4 regions of the Halomonas sp. hl-4 genome follow, and region 4 is predicted to be linked to each of the others. Evidence: predicted binding sites of a transcription regulator. Region 4 holds the regulator's gene; each other region holds the start of a gene.
What was found. The regulator sigma-54, encoded in region 4, starts transcription at its own class of promoters, with help from an activator protein. The targets are predictions, from matches to a motif close to TGGCACNNNNNTTGCTNT.

Region 1 (4,470 bases), 1.9 Mb from region 4:
TGTCTCGATTAAAATTCGCTCAAAATCGGGCACTGCTTCTTCCAGTAGATGGGTATGCCCTTCTGCCAGCGCGTTGTCTGCCCAATCACGAAACGCGCTACGCCAATCACCGTAGGCGCTGGTTTCCGAGGCGCTAGATGAGCGCAACTCCGCCGGCAGGTCTTCCACCAGCACTTCGCGCCCCGAGGCCATCACCGTCAGCCAGCGACAGATGTTTTCCAACTGCCGGACATTGCCCGGCCAGGGCAAGCGCGTGAGGTGGGCTTCGGCTTCAGGGGTTAATACTTTGATATCGGTGGACAGCTCTTTGGCCGCTTCGGCCAAGAAATGACTCGTCAGCCGCGGAATATCCTCGCGTCGTTCGGCAAGCTTCGGCAAGTGAATGCGGATAACGTTTAGACGGTGGAACAAGTCTTCACGGAAGCGTCCATCTTCTACCAGTAACTCAAGGTTCTGGTGGGTGGCCGCGATAATGCGCACATCGACCTTCGTTGGCGTATGCCCCCCCACCCGGTAAAACTCGCCGTCGGCCAGTACACGCAGCAAACGCGTTTGCGTTTCGGCGGGCATATCGCCAATTTCATCTAAAAACAGCGTGCCACCATTGGCTTGTTCAAAGCGGCCCTGGCGCTGCGACGTCGCACCGGTAAACGCCCCCTTCTCGTGGCCGAACAGCTCCGACTCGATCAAGTCACGCGGAATCGCCGCCATGTTCAGCGCAATAAAAGGCTTGCCTTGGCGGGGGCTGTGCTGGTGTAGCGCCTCGGCAACACGCTCTTTACCGGTGCCTGATTCGCCGTTGATCAGTACGGTAATGTGCGAGTGAGAAAGCCGCCCAATCGCGCGGAACACCTCTTGCATGGCGGGCGCTTCGCCGATAATTTCCGCATTGAGCCCTTCTGGCACGCTGACCGGGCGCTGACGTTCACGGGCATGCGCAATGGCGCGGCGCACCAAAGCCAGGGCCTCATCAACGTCAAATGGCTTGGGCAGATACTCGAATGCACCGCCTTGATAGGAGGCCACTGCGCTATCCAAATCGGAGTGCGCGGTCATCACAATGACCGGTAAATCGGGGTGCGCCTCACGCACACGCCCCATTAAATCCAGGCCATCGATCCCCGGCATGCGAATATCAGTGACGAGTACATCCGGCGGGCTTTCGAGCAAGCGCGAAAGGGCTGTGTCGGCCCGTTCGATACATTCAACCTCAAGATCGGGTTGCGCCAGCGCGCGTTCAAGTACCCAGCGAATCGCGCGATCATCGTCAACAATGACGACCCGCGCAACATCATTACGGGCAGGCTCAGTCATGACGCTTCTCCGGTGGAATTAATAACCAATGGAATCAATAGACGAAATTCGGTGTGTCCGGGGCGTGAGTCGCATTCGATCAGTCCTTGATGTTGGTGCAAAATGGATTGGGCGATTGACAGGCCAAGCCCGCTACCTTCGGCGCGGCCTGACACCATCGGATAAAACAGGGTTTCTTGCAGCGCACTGGGAATGCCGGGGCCGTTATCAATCACGCCTACTTCGCTAACCAGGCGATGTCGTTCGGCTCCCAGGGTGAACTGGCGACGCGCACGGGTGCGCAGCACAAGCGTCGGCTGTTGAGTCTGGGCATCGCTCATCGCCTGCACCGCATTGCGCGCCACGTTCAATACCGCCTGGATCATCTGGGATTCATCACCGGATAAATCCGGCAGGCTGGGGTCGTAATCGCGTTGGATATCAACGTGTGGGTGCTCGGCGATCAACAGCGAACGAACACGTTCCAGTACCTTGTGGATGTTGACCGGCTCGTGCTTGACGATGTAGTTCGGGCCCAGCATGGAATCCACCAGATCCCGCAGCCGGTCGACCTCTTCTACAATGATGTGGGTATATTCGCGCAGCGACGGGTTGTCGAGATCGCGCTCCAGCAACTGCGCCGCCCCGCGAATGCCGCCCAGCGGGTTTTTCACTTCGTGGGCGAGGCCGCGGGCCAGTACCTTGATGGTTTCCTGGCGAGTGGTTAGCGCTTCCTCGCGGGAAATCTGCATCAGCCGATCACGCGGCTCGACCTCTAGCAATAACTCCGTCTCGGAGAGCGGCGTCACCGTATAATCGACGGTCAGCGTCTCACTATTCAGCGGCGTAATGCGCGCCTCGCGCTGGGTAAAGGGATGAAACGCATCCCGGGCCTTGGCCAGCACGTCATCAATGCTTTCATCACCGCCCAGCAGCCCGTCGAGGCTCATGCCTTGCACACGGCTCAGGCTAACCGCCAGCAACGCCTCAGCGGCGGGATTCATCCAGCACACGTTAAGCCGTCCATCCAGCAGTAGCACCGCCGTCGTAAGGTGTTCAAGTAAACGTTGGTGCATGGTGATGTCTTGCAAAGTCGCCTCATCCATTATCTTGGTTCAGCCTTCCGCTGGAAAGATGTAGAGGGAACTGCAAAAAGCGCGCCAAATATGCCTCCGCGCTGATCTGCACGGCACTTGCGCCGCGTAGCGGTGCATGGCGTGCCGTTTTAGCGCAGGTCAGTGCCCTCACCGATTTCTTATGCACCATAATGGCGCATTCGCGCTAATCTGCCACTTCGATTGTCACCGCTGTTGTGCGATGCTGGCGACGCCCTTGGCTATCCAATAGCTCCGCCTGAAGCTGATGCCGACCGGCGGGCAGGTTCGCCAGCCAGAACACATTGCTATGCAGCGCCGACTGGCTAAGCTCGCCATTAACGCGTAGCTGTACCTGATGATCATCGCGAAGCTGAGGCGCAATACTCAACGTCACCGGTGTGTTAGCGTCCACCTCAGCACCCGCGCTAGGCGAGCGAATCTGAAAGCGATCGTAGGGCATAAAGGGCTGACCTGGCGATGTGGCGGCAGGCGGCTTTTCTTGCCTATCCGCGTACTGGCTTGGCAATCCAGGCAGCGGGGCAAGCTCTAGCGCTTCGCCACCGCCACTTGGCGTGTCGGAAAAGGTAACGTTGCCGTTTTCATCCACGGCTCGGTAAACCGTCGACGAGGCTGCCGTGTTCACGGCCACCGCCGCCAACAGCAGAGCAAAGCCAGCTACCCAGTACACCCTAGCCTGCCTCATTAACGCCTTGCGCCACATGCGTCCCCCTAAACAAAAAAACCCCGCCGTGGCGGGGTTTAGGCTTATCAGCACCACATAGGTGAGATTAGCAGCTGTTCTTAGCAGCTATAGTACATATCAAACTCAACCGGGTGCGTGGTCATGCGAATACGCTCCACGTCTTCCATTTTGAGTTCGATGTAGGCATCGATCATTTCGTCGGTGAACACGCCACCTTCGGTCAAGAATGCACGATCGGTGTCCAGCGCTTCCAGCGCCTGATCCAGGCTGCTCGCCACGGTGGGTACCGATTTACCTTCTTCCGGCGGCAGATCGTAGAGATTTTTGTCCATGGCATCGCCAGGGTGGATCTTGTTCTTGATACCGTCGATACCGGCCATCAGCATCGCTGCGAAGGCCAGGTACGGGTTAGCCGTCGGATCAGGGAAGCGCGTTTCAACACGCTTGCCTTTCGGGCTGGCCGTATACGGAATACGAATCGACGCCGAACGGTTACGGGCACTGTAAGCCAACATGACCGGCGCTTCGAAGCCCGGTACCAAACGCTTGTAAGAGTTGGTAGAGGCATTAGTGAAGGCGTTCAGTGCACGGGCGTGCTTGATGATACCGCCAATATAGTACAGCGCCATCTCGGAAAGACCCGCGTACTCATCACCTGCGAACTGGTTGTTACCGTCTTTCCAGAACGACTGGTGAACGTGCATACCAGAGCCGTTATCGCCAACCAGCGGTTTTGGCATGAAGGTAGCGGTTTTGCCGTAGGCGTGCGCCACATTGTGGATCACGTACTTCATTTCCTGCACTTCGTCGGCTTTCTTCACCAGCGTATTAAACTTAACGCCGATTTCGTTCTGACCGGCATTAGATACTTCGTGGTGATGAACTTCTACCGACTGGCCGATGGCCTCCAGGGTATTACACATCGCACCGCGGATATCATGGAAGCTGTCTACCGGCGGAACCGGGAAGTAGCCGCCTTTAACGCGCGGGCGGTGGCCTAAATTGCCGCCTTCTACCTGGCTATCCGTGGCCCATGCACCTTCTTCAGAGGTGATTTTGTACATGGCGCCCTGGATGTCGGATTTCCAGTGAACTTCGTCAAAAATAAAGAACTCAGGCTCCGGACCAAAGAAAGCGGTGTCGCCAAGACCGGTTGACTGTAAGTAAGCCTCAGCACGCTTGGCAATAGAGCGTGGGTCACGATCGTAGCCCTGCATGGTCGCCGGCTCGATGATGTCACAACGTAGCACCAGCGTAGCGTCTTCGGTGAACGGGTCGAGGTAGGCAGTGCCGTCTTCCGGACGCAAAATCATGTCGGATTCGTTAATGCCTTTCCAGCCGTTGATGGAGGAGCCATCAAACATCTGACCGTTCTCG
Region 2 (4,470 bases), 1.3 Mb from region 4:
GGCGACGCCCGAGCCCAGCGCAAACGTCATGATATCGACCCGGGTGGCGCGGATGCCCATGGAGCGGGCCATGTTGCGGTTCTGGGTGACCGCGCGCACCTCAAGCCCCAGCCGGGTGCGGCGCATAATCAATATCAACCCGGCAAATACCACCAGCGCAAAACCAATCACATACATTCGATTAAGCGTGAGCGACAGGGCATCGTTAACCACCAGCGAACCGCTCATCCACTCAGGCGTGATAACGGTACGATTTTGTGGCGAGATCACCGTACGCACCAGTTGCTGGAGAATCAGGCTGACACCGAATGTCGCCAACAGCGTCTCCAGCGGGCGGCCCTTGAGAAACTGAATAACGCCGCGCTCTATCGCCACACCCACCAGCGCGGACACCATAAAGCCGGCCGGAATGGCCAGTATCAGCGCTAGCCCCGGTTGGCCGGGTAGCAACTGCTGCATGGCCCAGGTGGTATAGGCACCCAGCATGATCAGCTCGCCATGGGCCATATTGATCACACCCATCACGCCAAAGGTAATTGCCAGGCCAATGGCTGCCAGCACCAACACCGACCCCATGGAGAGCCCGAAGTAAAGCGTTTCGGCAGCGCGACTGATCTTGAGATTTTGCTCGATATCGGCCAGCGCGGCGGTGGCCGCATCGACCACCAGCGGATCATCCGATTGGGCGGCGCGATTCAGCGCCACCCGGATGTTGCTATTCAGGCTGCCCGACAGCACCTCTACTGCCTCGACGTCGCCCTGATTCAGGCGATAGACCGCCAAGGCTTGATTCAACCGGTCGCGTACCGCCGCCGAAGGCTCTTCGTCCAGCCGGTTGGTGAGCGGCTCAACCTGATCTTCTTCGACGTCGCCAATCAGCCCCTCCGCCGCATCCAGGCGGGCGTCGCGGTCACCAGCGTACAACTCCACCAGCGAAATCGCCGAGCGCAACTGGCTTCGCAGCGCATTGTTGATGGTCAGGCGGTCCAGGTCGCGGCGGGTCACATCGTCCATCGACTCGCCGGTTAAGGCGTCTTCTATCGAGACATCCAGCCCCGCACTGTCAACTGCGATCACGAAGCGGCCGTCGTCTTTCAGGCGCTGTAAATCGCTGTCCAGAAGCGCCTGCAGCCACTCGTCGGCACGCTCGTGCTCGCTTTCGATAATGGCGGTAATAGCTTCTGATTTATCGTCAAATGAGCGCGTATCCAACGCCTCCAGCAGGGCTTGACCATCGTCTTCCTGCGCCTGAACCGTCATGGGTAGCCAGGCCAGTAGGCTGATGAAGAGACAGGTGACGATCCTTGTCATGACGCGTGGCGTCCACGAATAGCAAGGGATCCTCATGGGTTAATCCTTTGAGTGGCGTGCCCTACACGTCGCCAAACACAACGCGACGCATAGGTAAATGAATGAGGTGAGCGGATAAAACAACGCAGGGGCGGCTGAACGCCGCCCCCAGGACATTACTCCTCAGAGAGCGCTTCTTCCGCTTGCTCTTCGGCATCGCTGCCCATGCAGCGGTTTTCCGCCACGTTGTAGTTGCCGCATTCCATCGGCTTACGCCAGTCGCTGATCAAGTCCCGCGAGCCCGGCAGGTAGTCCGACCACGCATCGCCCGCAACGGTAGAGGGTGTTTCCCAAACCACGGCGAACTGACCGTCATCCTGAATTTCCCCGATCATGACCGGCTTGGTGATGTGGTGGTTAGGCATCATCGCCGCTGAACCGCCCGACAGGTTGGGCACGGTCACACCAATAATCGCTTCCTTGACCGCATCTACATCGGTTGTACCGGCTTTCTCCACGGCCTCTACCCACATGTTGAAGCCGATGTAGTGGGCTTCCATCGGGTCGTTGGTCACGGCGTCGTCTTCGCCGGTATGCTCAATCCAGGCGTCGATAAAGTCGTAGTTGGCGTCACTATCCACGCTCATGAAGTAGTTCCAGGCCGCCAGGTGGCCGACCAGCGGTGCGGTATCGATCCCGGTCAGTTCCTGCTCGCCTACCGAGAAAGCAACCACAGGAATATCCGCCGCGTCGATGCCCTGGTTACCTAGCTCGCGGTAGAACGGCACGTTGGCATCGCCGTTAACCGTGGAGACCACGGCGGTTTTCTTACCTTCGCTGCCGAAGCGGCCGATTTCCGAGACGATATTCTGCCAATCGGAGTGACCAAAGGGCGTGTAGTTGACCATGATGTCTTCATCGGCCACGCCAAATTCTTCTTTCAGATAGGCTTCGAGGATACGGTTGGTAGTACGCGGGTAAACGTAGTCGGTACCGGCCAACACCCAACGCTCCACGCCCACTTCATTTTTCAGATAGTTAACCGCTGGAATCGCCTGCTGGTTGGGAGCGGCGCCGGTGTAGAAGACGTTTTCCGAAGACTCTTCGCCTTCATACTGCACCGGGTAGAACAGCAGACCGTTGAGTTCTTCCACCACCGGCAGTACCGACTTGCGCGATACCGAGGTCCAGTTGCCGAAGATGACATCGACCTCTTCCTGCTCAAGCAGCTCGCGGGCACGCTCGGCAAATAGCGGCCAGTCGGAAGCCGGGTCCACCACTACCGCTTCAATATCACGGCCTAGCAGACCGCCTTCTTCATTTTGCTGTTCAATCAACAGCTCAACGGTATCTTTAAGAACCGTCTCGCTGATCGCCATAGTTCCAGAGAGGGAGTGCAGAATACCCACTTTAATCGGGTCATCGTCCTGCGCGATGGCCTGCGTGCTGGCCCCCATCACAGCGGCGGTTAGCAGGGCAGTTGAGAACACTTGGGAGGTCTTAGGGTGTGTCTTGCGTAGGAAAGTGGTCACTTGAATCTCCTTGCACCCCTTATGCTGGGGGCTTGTTTATTGGTCTCGTATGCCAAGCGCAAAACGCTGGTATACGTCTACTAGCAACAAGTTTTTGCAAGGGTTGCGCCAGAGTGGCACATTGCCGATTTATAAAAGCATAATCAGTTATTTAAGCTAACGCTTAAAAAGTCAAAAATGCCTAAATGCACTAGAATAGCGCACCCACACTCCATCAGCGCACGCTAACCATGCACCAATAGCATTCAACGCACCATCAGCGGGCGCCCATTAAAAAAGCGCCCCAGGGACCACCCAGGGCGCTTTACCTAACACGTATACGTTATGCACAAACTTAGCTGGATAACGTATCTGGTCATACCTTCCTAGCTATTTACCGCCTTGCGTTTGCGGAGCTTCTTCACCAGCGGCATGAACAGTGAGAGCAATGCCAAGGACAACAATCCCAGAGAAATCGGCTTAGCGATAAAGATGCCCCAATCGCCGCCGGAGATTTGCAGCGCGCGGCGCATGGACTCTTCCATCAGGCTGCCTAGAATCAGCGCCAGAATCAATGGCGCTGCCGGGAAGCCAAACAGTCGCATACCCAAACCGATCAGGCCGAAGCCAAGCAGTAGGAACAGATCGAACACGCTAAAGCTCAGCCCATAAACACCAATCATGCAGAAGATAAGAATCATCGACAGCAGCAGCGGGCGTGGCAGGTCGAGTATCTTGGCGATCAGCGGAATCAGCGGCAGGTTGAGCACCAGCAGGAAGATGTTGCCGATGTACATACTCGCAACGACCCCCCAGAACACATCGGGGCGCTGCTCCATCATCGCCGGCCCTGGGTTAACGCCCATCACCAAAAGTGCACCCAGCAAGACCGCCGTGGTACCCGAGCCGGGCACACCAAGGGTGAGCAGCGGCACAAAGGACCCGGTACAGGCAGCGTTGTTGGCGGCCTCAGGGGCGGCCACGCCTTTAATATTACCGGTCCCAAAGGTGTCGCCATCTTTGGCCAGACGCTTCTCCATGCTGTAGCCCAAAAACGAGCCAATGGTGGCCCCAGCCCCTGGAAGCACCCCAGTGAAAAACCCGAGCACCGAGCTGCGACCTACCGGGCCCGCGATTTCCTTCACTTCAGCCCGCGAAAGCTTTAACGAGCCAATGGCGTTGCGTGGCTTTTCCTTACCGCCACCACCGCGCAGCAGCATGTAAAACACCTCGGCCAGGGCAAAAACACCCAGTGCGACCACCAGAAAATCAATGCCATCCAACAGGTGGGCGGAACCGAACGTGAAACGCTCCGTGCCGGTCTGCATATCAATGCCCACAATCGAAATGATCACCCCCACCACGGCGGCAATCAGCCCCTTGACCAGCGATTTATCCGACAGCGATACCACGGCGGTCAGGCCCAGTGCCATTAGTGCAAAATATTCCGGTGGGCCAAAGCTAACTGCTACTTTGGAAAGCAGCGGGGCCACTAACATCAGGAAAATAACCGACACCGTTCCGCCGGTAAAAGAGGCGTAGGCTGCAATCGCCAGGGCTTTACCCGCCTGACCTTTTTTAGCCATCGGGTAACCGTCAAACGAGGTCGCCACGGTGCCCGCCACGCCAGGGGCGTTAAGCAGAATCGACGACGTAGAACCGCCAAAAA
Region 3 (4,470 bases), 1.4 Mb from region 4:
CGGAGCCTTTACGTGGGGCGTCATTGACCGCTTACTGGCGGACTCACGGGTCGAGATAGAGGGCATCAGCGGCACTAGCGCTGGCGCGATGAACGGCGTGGTCATGGCCGACGCGCTTACGCGGGGCGACAAAGAAACCGCCCGTGAGGCGTTGCACGATTTCTGGCAAGCCGTTAGCCGTGCGGGCATGTCAAGTCCTATTCGCCGCTCACCGCTGGATAAGTTGACAGGCAACTGGAGCCTGGAGCATTCACCTGGCTATATTGCCATGGACCTTATGAGCCGCCTGGTCTCGCCATATCAATTCAATCCACTTAATGTGAATCCGCTGCGCGAAATTGTCGCCGAGCGAATCGACTTTGAGCGGGTGCGCCGATGCGAGCAGTTGAAGCTCTTCGTGACCGCCACTAACGTACGTACTGGCAAGCAGCGAGTGTTTCGTCGGCAAGAGATGAGCCTTGAGGCCGTCATGGCCTCCGCCTGCCTGCCGTTTGTTTTCCAGGCCGTTGAAATTAACGGAGAGGCCTATTGGGATGGTGGCTATATGGGCAATCCGGCGCTGTTTCCACTGATGGAGGAATGTAACGCGCGAGATATATTGCTTGTCCAGATCAACCCCATTCGACGCGATACCATTCCCACCACAGCGTCGAGCATTATGAATCGGCTCAACGAAATCACCTTCAATTCAGCGCTGATTAAAGAAGTGCGCATGATCGCTATGCTTAAGCAGGTGCTTGATGCCCAAGGTATCGAGAATTGCTATCAGCAGGCATTGTTTCACCGCATCAGCGGCGAAGGCGCATTACAGAAGCTTTCAGTATCCAGCAAGCTTAACGCCGAGTGGCCTTTTCTGCGCCACCTATTTGAGCAAGGCCGCGCAGCCGCAGACCACTGGCTGGAGGAAAATATTGACGCGCTAGGAAAGCGCTCCACGCTGGATCTCGACGATGTCTATTTAGACGACAGCTCGGCGCCTTCTTCGGCACCAATATAAGACATGGCGGGTTAAACAATGCCCAACAATGCAGCATATGCGTTGTAAAAAAGCTTACGCCTATCTTTTTGTTAAAAATAAACTACTGATAAAAATAATAAATTTATTTAGTGGCAAAAAATTTGCTTCGTTTTAACCAGTGGTGGTAGGCGTGGACCAGGCCCAACCGGGTACGAGTGCGTCGAACCTGACCTTCAATGGCGAAGGCATGTTCTCGTTAACCAATGACGCTGTGCAATTGATGTGCAGGGTATTGAACTCGTAACAAGACCCGTGAGGCCATCCCATGGATATTCGCAATAAAGCCAACCGCATTCGGTTGCTCAATTTCTCTACGCCGCAAATGCGCGCGTTTCACTTTTCCTGGTTTGCTTTCCACCTGTGCTTTTTTGGCTGGTTTGGTATCGCCCCACTCATGGCAGTGGTGCGGGAAGATTTAGCGCTTACTCAGACGCAAATCGGCAACACCATCATCGCTTCTGTCGCGATCACCGTGATTGTACGTTTGGTAATTGGCGTACTGTGTGACCGTTTAGGGCCGCGCAAAACCTATTCAGGCTTACTCTTGCTTGGCTCAATTCCAGTGATGGGCATTGGCCTGGCCGATAGCTTTGAAAGCTTTCTCATCGCGCGTTTGGCCATCGGCGCCATCGGTGCGTCGTTCGTGATCACCCAATACCACACCTCTATCATGTTTGCGCCCAACGTGGTTGGCACGGCTAACGCCACCAGTGCTGGTTGGGGCAACCTAGGCGGCGGCACCACCCAGATCGTTATGCCGTTGATTTTTTCCGGCATGTTAATGTTGGGTGTTAACGAAGCGCTAGGCTGGCGTTTGGCCATGGTCGTGCCGGGCGTAGTGCTATTCTGCACCGGTATTGCCTATTGGCTATTTACCCAGGATGCTCCAAACGGCAATTTTGACGAGCTTCGCGCTCGAGGTGAACTTCCGCCTGCCAGCGGCGAGCATGGCGCACTTCAATGCTTTACCGCAGCGGCGAAAGATATCCGGGTTTGGGCGTTGTTTGTGGTGTATGGCCTTTGTTTTGGCGTAGAACTGACGATCAACAATATCGCCGCCATCTACTTTTTTGATAATTTTGAGCTGACACTGGCCACCGCCGGTATGATTGCCGGACTGTTTGGTTTGATGAATATTTTTGCACGCACTCTGGGTGGCATATTTTCCGACTTATTTGCCAAACAAGGCGGGCTAAAGGGTCGCGTACGCTGGTTGTTTATTGCGCTGATTTGCGAAGGCATCGCGTTGTTAGCTTTCTCACAGATGCATATTCTGAGCTGGGCGATTGGTATCATGCTGGTCTTTAGCCTGTTTGTGCAGATGGCTGAAGGCGCTACCTATGGCGTGGTCCCCTTCATCAATAAAAAGGCTCTCGGGGCTGTCGCTGGCATCGTCGGTGCGGGGGGTAACGTGGGGGCGGTATCCGCTGCATTCTTGTTTCGTAGTGAAAGCTTGACCTATCAACAAGGCCTCTTTTATCTGGGCTTGGCCGTACTGGCGTTGGCCTCATGTGTCTTGCTGGTACGGTTCAGCGATGCACAAGAAGCCGAAGAGGCAGCCGCCTACCAGGATGCGGTGGGCGACGACACCGGGGCCGGTGCCCTATCGTTACGCTAAAGCGCCTACTGCGCACTTTCTCTGAAAGTGCGCAGCTAATGGCGGTGAGCACAAAGGAATCGCATTATGTCTTCAGCTCAACAGCTACTGTTAACCGCCAAACGCTGCGATATCGATAACCTGACCCACCTTGCGACAACGTGTGAAATTGTCGGCGACATCAGCCACTTTATTCACATGTTGCAACGTGAACGGGGGGCATCGACGATTTTTTTAGTTTCTCATGGCGCCCGTTTTAAGGAACGCCGCGCCACTTACCGGCAGCATAGCCAGGACGCTGAAGCGATGATGCGACGTCGCCTGGAAGCGTTAAGCCAGGAAGCCCGCCCCCAGGCTGCCGCACGCCTACTACGTCGGATTGCCACGGTGTGGTCCGCCCTGGATGAGCTCAGCGCGCTGCGCCACGCCATCGATACGTTTGCGATAACCCCCGATGCGGCGACCCAAGCATTCAATCAGTTGACCAGCGGCTTGCTGGCAATTGTCTTCGAAGCCGCCGATACGGCCGTTGACCCCGATATAACCCGCGCCCTGGTGGCCATTTTCCATCTAATGCAGGGCAAAGAATTAGCCGGCCAGGAACGCGCCTGTGGTGCCTTTGGCTTTACCCAAGGGTATTTTGACGATGCGCATAGTGCGCTGCTTAGTCAGTTAATCAACGATCAGCAACGTTGCTTTGCTACCTTTGAGGAATTTGCCTCCTCGGAGGCACAGCAGCACTGGCAGCAGGAGTTGTCGCCACGCACGCTCTCGGGTATTGGCCATTTGCGGGATATTGCCTGCCAACGTACCACGCACCCTGAGACACCGGATTCGCTGGGTGAAACTTGGTACGAACTCACCACGTTGCGCATCGACAGCATTAAAAGCGTGGAGGATGCCCTCACCGCTCAGCTCACCGCACTGTGTCATTGTAAGACCCATCAAGCCAGCGCCGCACTGGAAAAAGCCAAAACGGAACCCTGCAGTACTTCCCCAGCGCCTTGCGAGCAACTGCTGGCGTTGAGCAGCACGGAGCCCTTGGGTGACTTGACCGCCAGTGCGCTTAACTCACCATTGGGTCGGTCGCTCATTGAACTCACCCAGGCACAATCCAGCCGATTGCAGGGCCTGAGCGACGAGCTGGAAAACACCCGTAAAGCGCTGCGTGAGCGCAAGCTAATTGAGCGGGCGAAAGGCCTTATCATGGCCCACCAAAACATGACAGAAGAAGAGGCTTACCGCTTTTTGCGCACCACTTCAATGAACCAGAGTAAAAGCATGGCCGACATGGCGCAGTCGATTCTTGACCTCTCCACCATGCTAAGACGCAAAGAAGTAGATCATTGACACCCTGACCTTTTCGTTTGCAGGCTTATGATTTGCACAACCTCGCTCGATTAGCCATCCTAAATAAGCAGTTATGGTTAATCGCAAGGAGTGCAAACGATGCATAAAGGCGTACTACTTATCACGGGAGCTTCCAGTGGAATCGGTGCTGCTACGGCGCGAGCAGCTGCCAGAGACGGCTACAAGCTGGTCTTAGCTGCCCGCTCAACGGATAAACTCACCGCACTTTCCCAGGAGCTTGGGCCAGAAAATGTGCTGACCTGCGAACTAGACGTTACCCACATGGATGAACAGCACGCCATGGTCGACGAAGCGCTGGAAACCTTTGGCAGGATTGATGCTGTGTTTGCCAACGCAGGATGTGGTGGCACGCCAGGTGGCTTTAGCGGCGCCGACCATGAACGTTGGAAAGACATGATCCTAACCAATGTATATGGCGTGGGTTTGACCCTTCAGGCGTGCCTTCCGGCGCTCAAGCGCAGCAAAGGTCACGTGCTGTTAACTG
Region 4 (4,470 bases):
CCCACGCCACACTTTATGACAGCGAGCGACGCGTGTGGAACGCCACGTCAGAGGTGGGCACGCTTAACACTCGCTCCCAGGAACTGACGCTTTCCGGCAATGCCAAGCTCATAGCACCCGAAGAGGGCTGGCAACTCGATACAGATGTCCTGCACTATGAAGGGAAAAACGCCCATGCATGGAGTGACACCCACGTGCTACTCCAGCAACCGCCCCAGCGAACAACGGCGCAGCGGATGGATGCATGGCTAAACGAGGATGAGGTGAGGCTTGAAGATAACGTTCAAGGCCACCACCCCCCAGAGACGCAACCTGGACAGGAATAAAACATGAAAGCGTTTATCTACACGGCGGTTGCCGCTGCCTGCTTAGTCCCTTTTTATGCGCTGGCGGATAATCACCAGCAACAGCAACCGGTTGAAGTCGAAGCCGATCAGCTTGACCTTGACCAACGTGCCGGTACGGCGGTTTACACCGGCGACGTAGAGGTTCGCCAGGGAGATATGCTGATCAGAGGCGATGAAGTTGAAATCCAACGTAACGAAGAAGGCGAGCTCTCGCGGGCGACGGCACTGGGTGATCGCGCCTATTTACGTCAGCAACCCGAGGACCAAGATGGCCCGATAGAAGGCTGGGGCCGGCGCGTGATTTATCACGTCGCCGAGCGCCGGGTTGAGTTGATTGACCAGGCAGAAATCATTCAACAAGGCGACCGCTTCACCGGCGGACGTTTGGATTATTTCATCGACCGCGAGGTCGTCGAAGCACGTTCCGATGTTGAGAACCAAGAGCCGCAACGCATCCGCATGACGCTGCAACCCGAAGACTAAGGAGAGCCCGATGGTAGCTGCCGCCGAAAGCGCAACTCGAACGCTACACGCCCGCCATTTGGCAAAAAGCTATAAGCGCCGACGCGTCGTAAAAGATATTAACCTGGACATCTCCCAAGGCAGCATTGTGGGCTTGCTTGGCCCCAACGGCGCGGGTAAAACCACCTCGTTCTATATGATTGTCGGCTTGGTCAAGGCAGATGCAGGCAGCGTCGGCATCGACACCCTTGATCTTTCTCGCGCCCCTATGCACGAGCGCGCCAAGGCAGGCATTGGCTACTTACCTCAAGAAGCGTCTATTTTCCGCAAGCTTTCCGTCGCCGATAACATCATGGCCATTTTACAGACCCGAAGCGACCTGGACCGCGCCGGACGCGAAGCTCGTCTGGAAACACTGCTAGAGGATTTTCATATCACCCATATCCGCGACAATATGGGCATGAGCCTATCGGGTGGTGAACGGCGGCGCGTCGAAATCGCTAGGTCACTGGCCACTGAGCCTGCATTTATTCTGCTCGATGAACCCTTCGCGGGCGTAGACCCTATTTCAGTGGGCGATATCAAGTCGATCATCCGCGCATTGAAGGACCGGGGCATTGGCGTATTGATCACCGACCACAACGTGCGTGAAACGCTGGATATATGCGACATCGCCTACATTGTCGGCGATGGCCACATTATTGCCAGCGGCACACCAAACGCCATTCTTGACAATCAAGAAGTGCGCGACGTTTACTTAGGCGCTGATTTCCGTCTGTAAAGCTATCAATGGCATATTTATTGCCGGTGGCATGCTTATTGCACTTGCACCAAAACAAAACTCGCACTAGGGTGGATGCTTTCCGATAACCGAATGGTTCTCTGATGGTCATGAAAGCTTCTCTTCAACTGCGAATTGGCACCCAGCTCACCATGACACCTCAGCTGCAGCAGGCAATTGCTCTGCTGCAGCTATCAACGCTCGATTTACGCCAGGAAATTCAGCAAGCGCTGGACGCCAACCCCATGCTTGAGCAGGAGGATGAGTTCAGCGAACAAGCCGCCAGCGAGCCGGAAGAAGCTGAATGGGCAGACAGCATCCCCACAGAGCTCTCCGTCGACAGTGACTGGTCGGATACCTACCAGGACACGGGCAGTACCGGCAGCTCGAGTGGTGAGGGCCCTGACTTTGAACGCCAAGCGGCGGGGCAAAGCCTACACGGCCACCTCCTCTGGCAACTGGCCATGACCGACTTAAGCAGCCGCGAACAGCTGGTTGCCGAGAGCCTGATTGATGCTCTCGATACAAACGGCTACCTCACCCAACCACTCAACGATATCCGCGAAGGGCTGCGCGCCCAAGGCGTGGAAGGGCTCAGCCAGCGTGAGGTTGAAACCATCTTGTTACGGCTTCAACAGTTTGAGCCCACCGGCGTGTTCGCCCGTGATCTTCGCGAGTGCCTGATGCTTCAGCTCGCCACGCTACCCGACGATACGCCGTTATTGATTCCCGCGCGGCGTTTGGTGCGCCAGTTTCTGGAAGCCTTGGGCAAAAATGATCAACGTCTACTCAAGCGACGATTAAGCCTCGACGATGCGCAGCTAGACGAGGTCGTCCAGCTCATCCGCAGCCTTGACCCGCGCCCTGGCAGCGCTTATAGCGCCACTGACGACAGCTATGTGATCCCCGATCTAGTGGTTCGCCACGATAACGAAGGCTGGCACCTTGAGCTCAATCCAGAGGCGCTGCCTAAGCTCAGGATTCAACCCGACTACGCCAGCCTGATTAAGCGCGCCGACAAAAGCCAGGATAACCAATTCCTCAAAGACCACTTACAGGAAGCCCGCTGGCTGATCAAAAGCCTTTCCAGCCGCAACGACACGCTACTGCGTGTCGGCCGCGAAATCATCACTCGCCAAATCGGCTTTTTAGAGCAGGGCGAAGAAGCCATGAAGCCGCTTATTCTGGCGGATATTGCGGATGCGGTAGAGATGCACGAGTCGACGATTTCTCGCGTCACCACCCAGAAATTCATCCATACCCCAAGGGGTATTTTCGAGCTTAAATACTTCTTCTCCAGCCAAATAAGCGGTCAAGACGGTGACAGCCACTCCAGTACGGCGATTCGTGCACGGCTCAAAAAATTAATTCAGGAAGAGCCCTCCGGCAAACCACTGTCGGACAGCCGTTTAGTGACTCTACTGGAAGACGTCGGCATCCACGTGGCACGCCGCACTGTTGCCAAATATCGAGAAGGCATGGGCATTCCCTCATCCAGCGAGCGACGTCGTTTGCGTTAGATAAACGGAAACTCATCACAAGGGCTTTGCTTAACGGCAAAAAGGGTTACAATCGAAGAACAGTCCGATGGATAAGGAGTACGTCAATGCAAGTCAATATCACCGGTCATCATGTGGAACTGACTGACGCCTTGCGTGACTATGTCAACGAAAAGTTGGAACGCGTCGAGCGCCATTACGACAACATTACCACCGTGCAGGTAACGCTTTCGGTTGAAAAAGAGCGCCAACAAGCGGCCTGCACGTTGCACGCAGCAGGTGCTGACTTGCACGCCGAAGCCCTTGATAATGATATGTACGCCGCCATTGACGCCCTAGCGGACAAAATCGATAGGCAACTCGTTAAGCATAAGGAAAAAGCACAAGCCCGCGCCCAAGGCGCAGGCGTGCGTTAATTCAATGACGTTGGCCACTATCCTCCCCCCGGAGCGCGTTCTCTACGATGTGCCTGGGGGCAGTAAAAAACGGGTGCTGGAGTTTTTCAGCACCTTCATCGCGCAAAACATCCCAAGCCTCGATAGCCAGGAAGTATTCAGTCGCTTGATTGGGCGTGAACGCCTGGGCAGCACGGGAATTGGCAACGGTGTGGCGATTCCTCATGCGCGAAGCCCACACTGTGAATCGCCTATCGCGGGCTTTCTCAAACTCAATGAAGCGGTCGACTTCGATGCAATTGACGGCGATCCGGTGGATTTGGTGTTTGTCCTACTTGTGCCCGAAGAAGCGGACGACACGCATTTGGCCTTGCTGGGCCAAGTCGCTTCCATCATGAACGACGCCGACACACGCCAGCAGCTACGCAAAACGGGCAGTCAACGTGAACTGCTGGATCTCATCTCCGCCAAGATACGCGACCAAGCAGCCAGTCAGTAACCCGCTGGCACGTCCGGTGGGTATAGATTGAGTTAACGTCTTACTCTGGCTGGTTACCCACGTCACTTGACCGCAAGCAAGAGAGCCTTCATGCAACTCGTCATTATTAGTGGACGATCCGGGTCAGGCAAATCAATTGCCTTACAGGCGCTGGAAGATTTGGGCTATTACGCCATTGATAATTTGCCAGCCATGCTACTGGACTCGCTGATTGATGAGCTACGCGACCAGGGGGAACGCACCCATCTGGCGGTTAGCATTGATGCGCGCAATCTGCCGGGCGCGCTTGCTAAGCTTCCCAAGCTTCTCGAAGAGCTTCGCCAACGTACCATCAAGTGTCAGATTGTATATCTGACCACCGATGCACGTATTTTGCTGGAGCGCTATTCGGCTACTCGAAGGCGCCACCCTTTAACACGCAATAGCACGCTCACGCTTGAAGAAGCCATTGATCAAGAAGAGCAAACGCTGCACGAAATACGTGACC

Region 1: glnL (nitrogen regulation protein NR(II)) is a predicted target of sigma-54. The motif match lies at 2,439-2,456, and genes of this name have one in related genera.
Region 2: urtA (urea ABC transporter substrate-binding protein) is a predicted target of sigma-54. The motif match lies at 2,916-2,933, and genes of this name have one in related genera.
Region 3: CPH17_RS18165 (NarK family nitrate/nitrite MFS transporter) is a predicted target of sigma-54. The motif match lies at 1,109-1,126, and genes of this name have one in related genera.

The regions. Positions count from the first base shown of each region.
Region 1 is NZ_LT907845.1:2,905,139-2,909,608, reverse strand. It holds gene ntrC (nitrogen regulation protein NR(I)) at 1-1,314, opposite strand, end outside; gene glnL (nitrogen regulation protein NR(II)) at 1,311-2,369, opposite strand; gene CPH17_RS13805 (DUF4124 domain-containing protein) at 2,575-3,111, opposite strand; gene glnA (glutamate--ammonia ligase) at 3,192-4,470, opposite strand, start outside.
Region 2 is NZ_LT907845.1:2,320,553-2,325,022, forward strand. It holds gene urtB (urea ABC transporter permease subunit UrtB) at 1-1,311, opposite strand, end outside; gene urtA (urea ABC transporter substrate-binding protein) at 1,467-2,822, opposite strand; gene CPH17_RS11005 (tripartite tricarboxylate transporter permease) at 3,188-4,470, opposite strand, start outside.
Region 3 is NZ_LT907845.1:3,884,342-3,888,811, reverse strand. It holds gene CPH17_RS18170 (patatin-like phospholipase family protein) at 1-997, shown strand, start outside; gene CPH17_RS18165 (NarK family nitrate/nitrite MFS transporter) at 1,284-2,636, shown strand; gene CPH17_RS18160 (nitrate regulatory protein) at 2,703-3,965, shown strand; gene CPH17_RS18155 (SDR family oxidoreductase) at 4,065-4,470, shown strand, end outside.
Region 4 is NZ_LT907845.1:1,016,336-1,020,805, forward strand. It holds gene lptC (LPS export ABC transporter periplasmic protein LptC) at 1-326, shown strand, start outside; gene lptA (lipopolysaccharide transport periplasmic protein LptA) at 330-830, shown strand; gene lptB (LPS export ABC transporter ATP-binding protein) at 841-1,590, shown strand; gene CPH17_RS05035 (RNA polymerase factor sigma-54) at 1,695-3,110, shown strand; gene hpf (ribosome hibernation-promoting factor, HPF/YfiA family) at 3,197-3,505, shown strand; gene CPH17_RS05045 (PTS sugar transporter subunit IIA) at 3,510-3,983, shown strand; gene rapZ (RNase adapter RapZ) at 4,074-4,470, shown strand, end outside.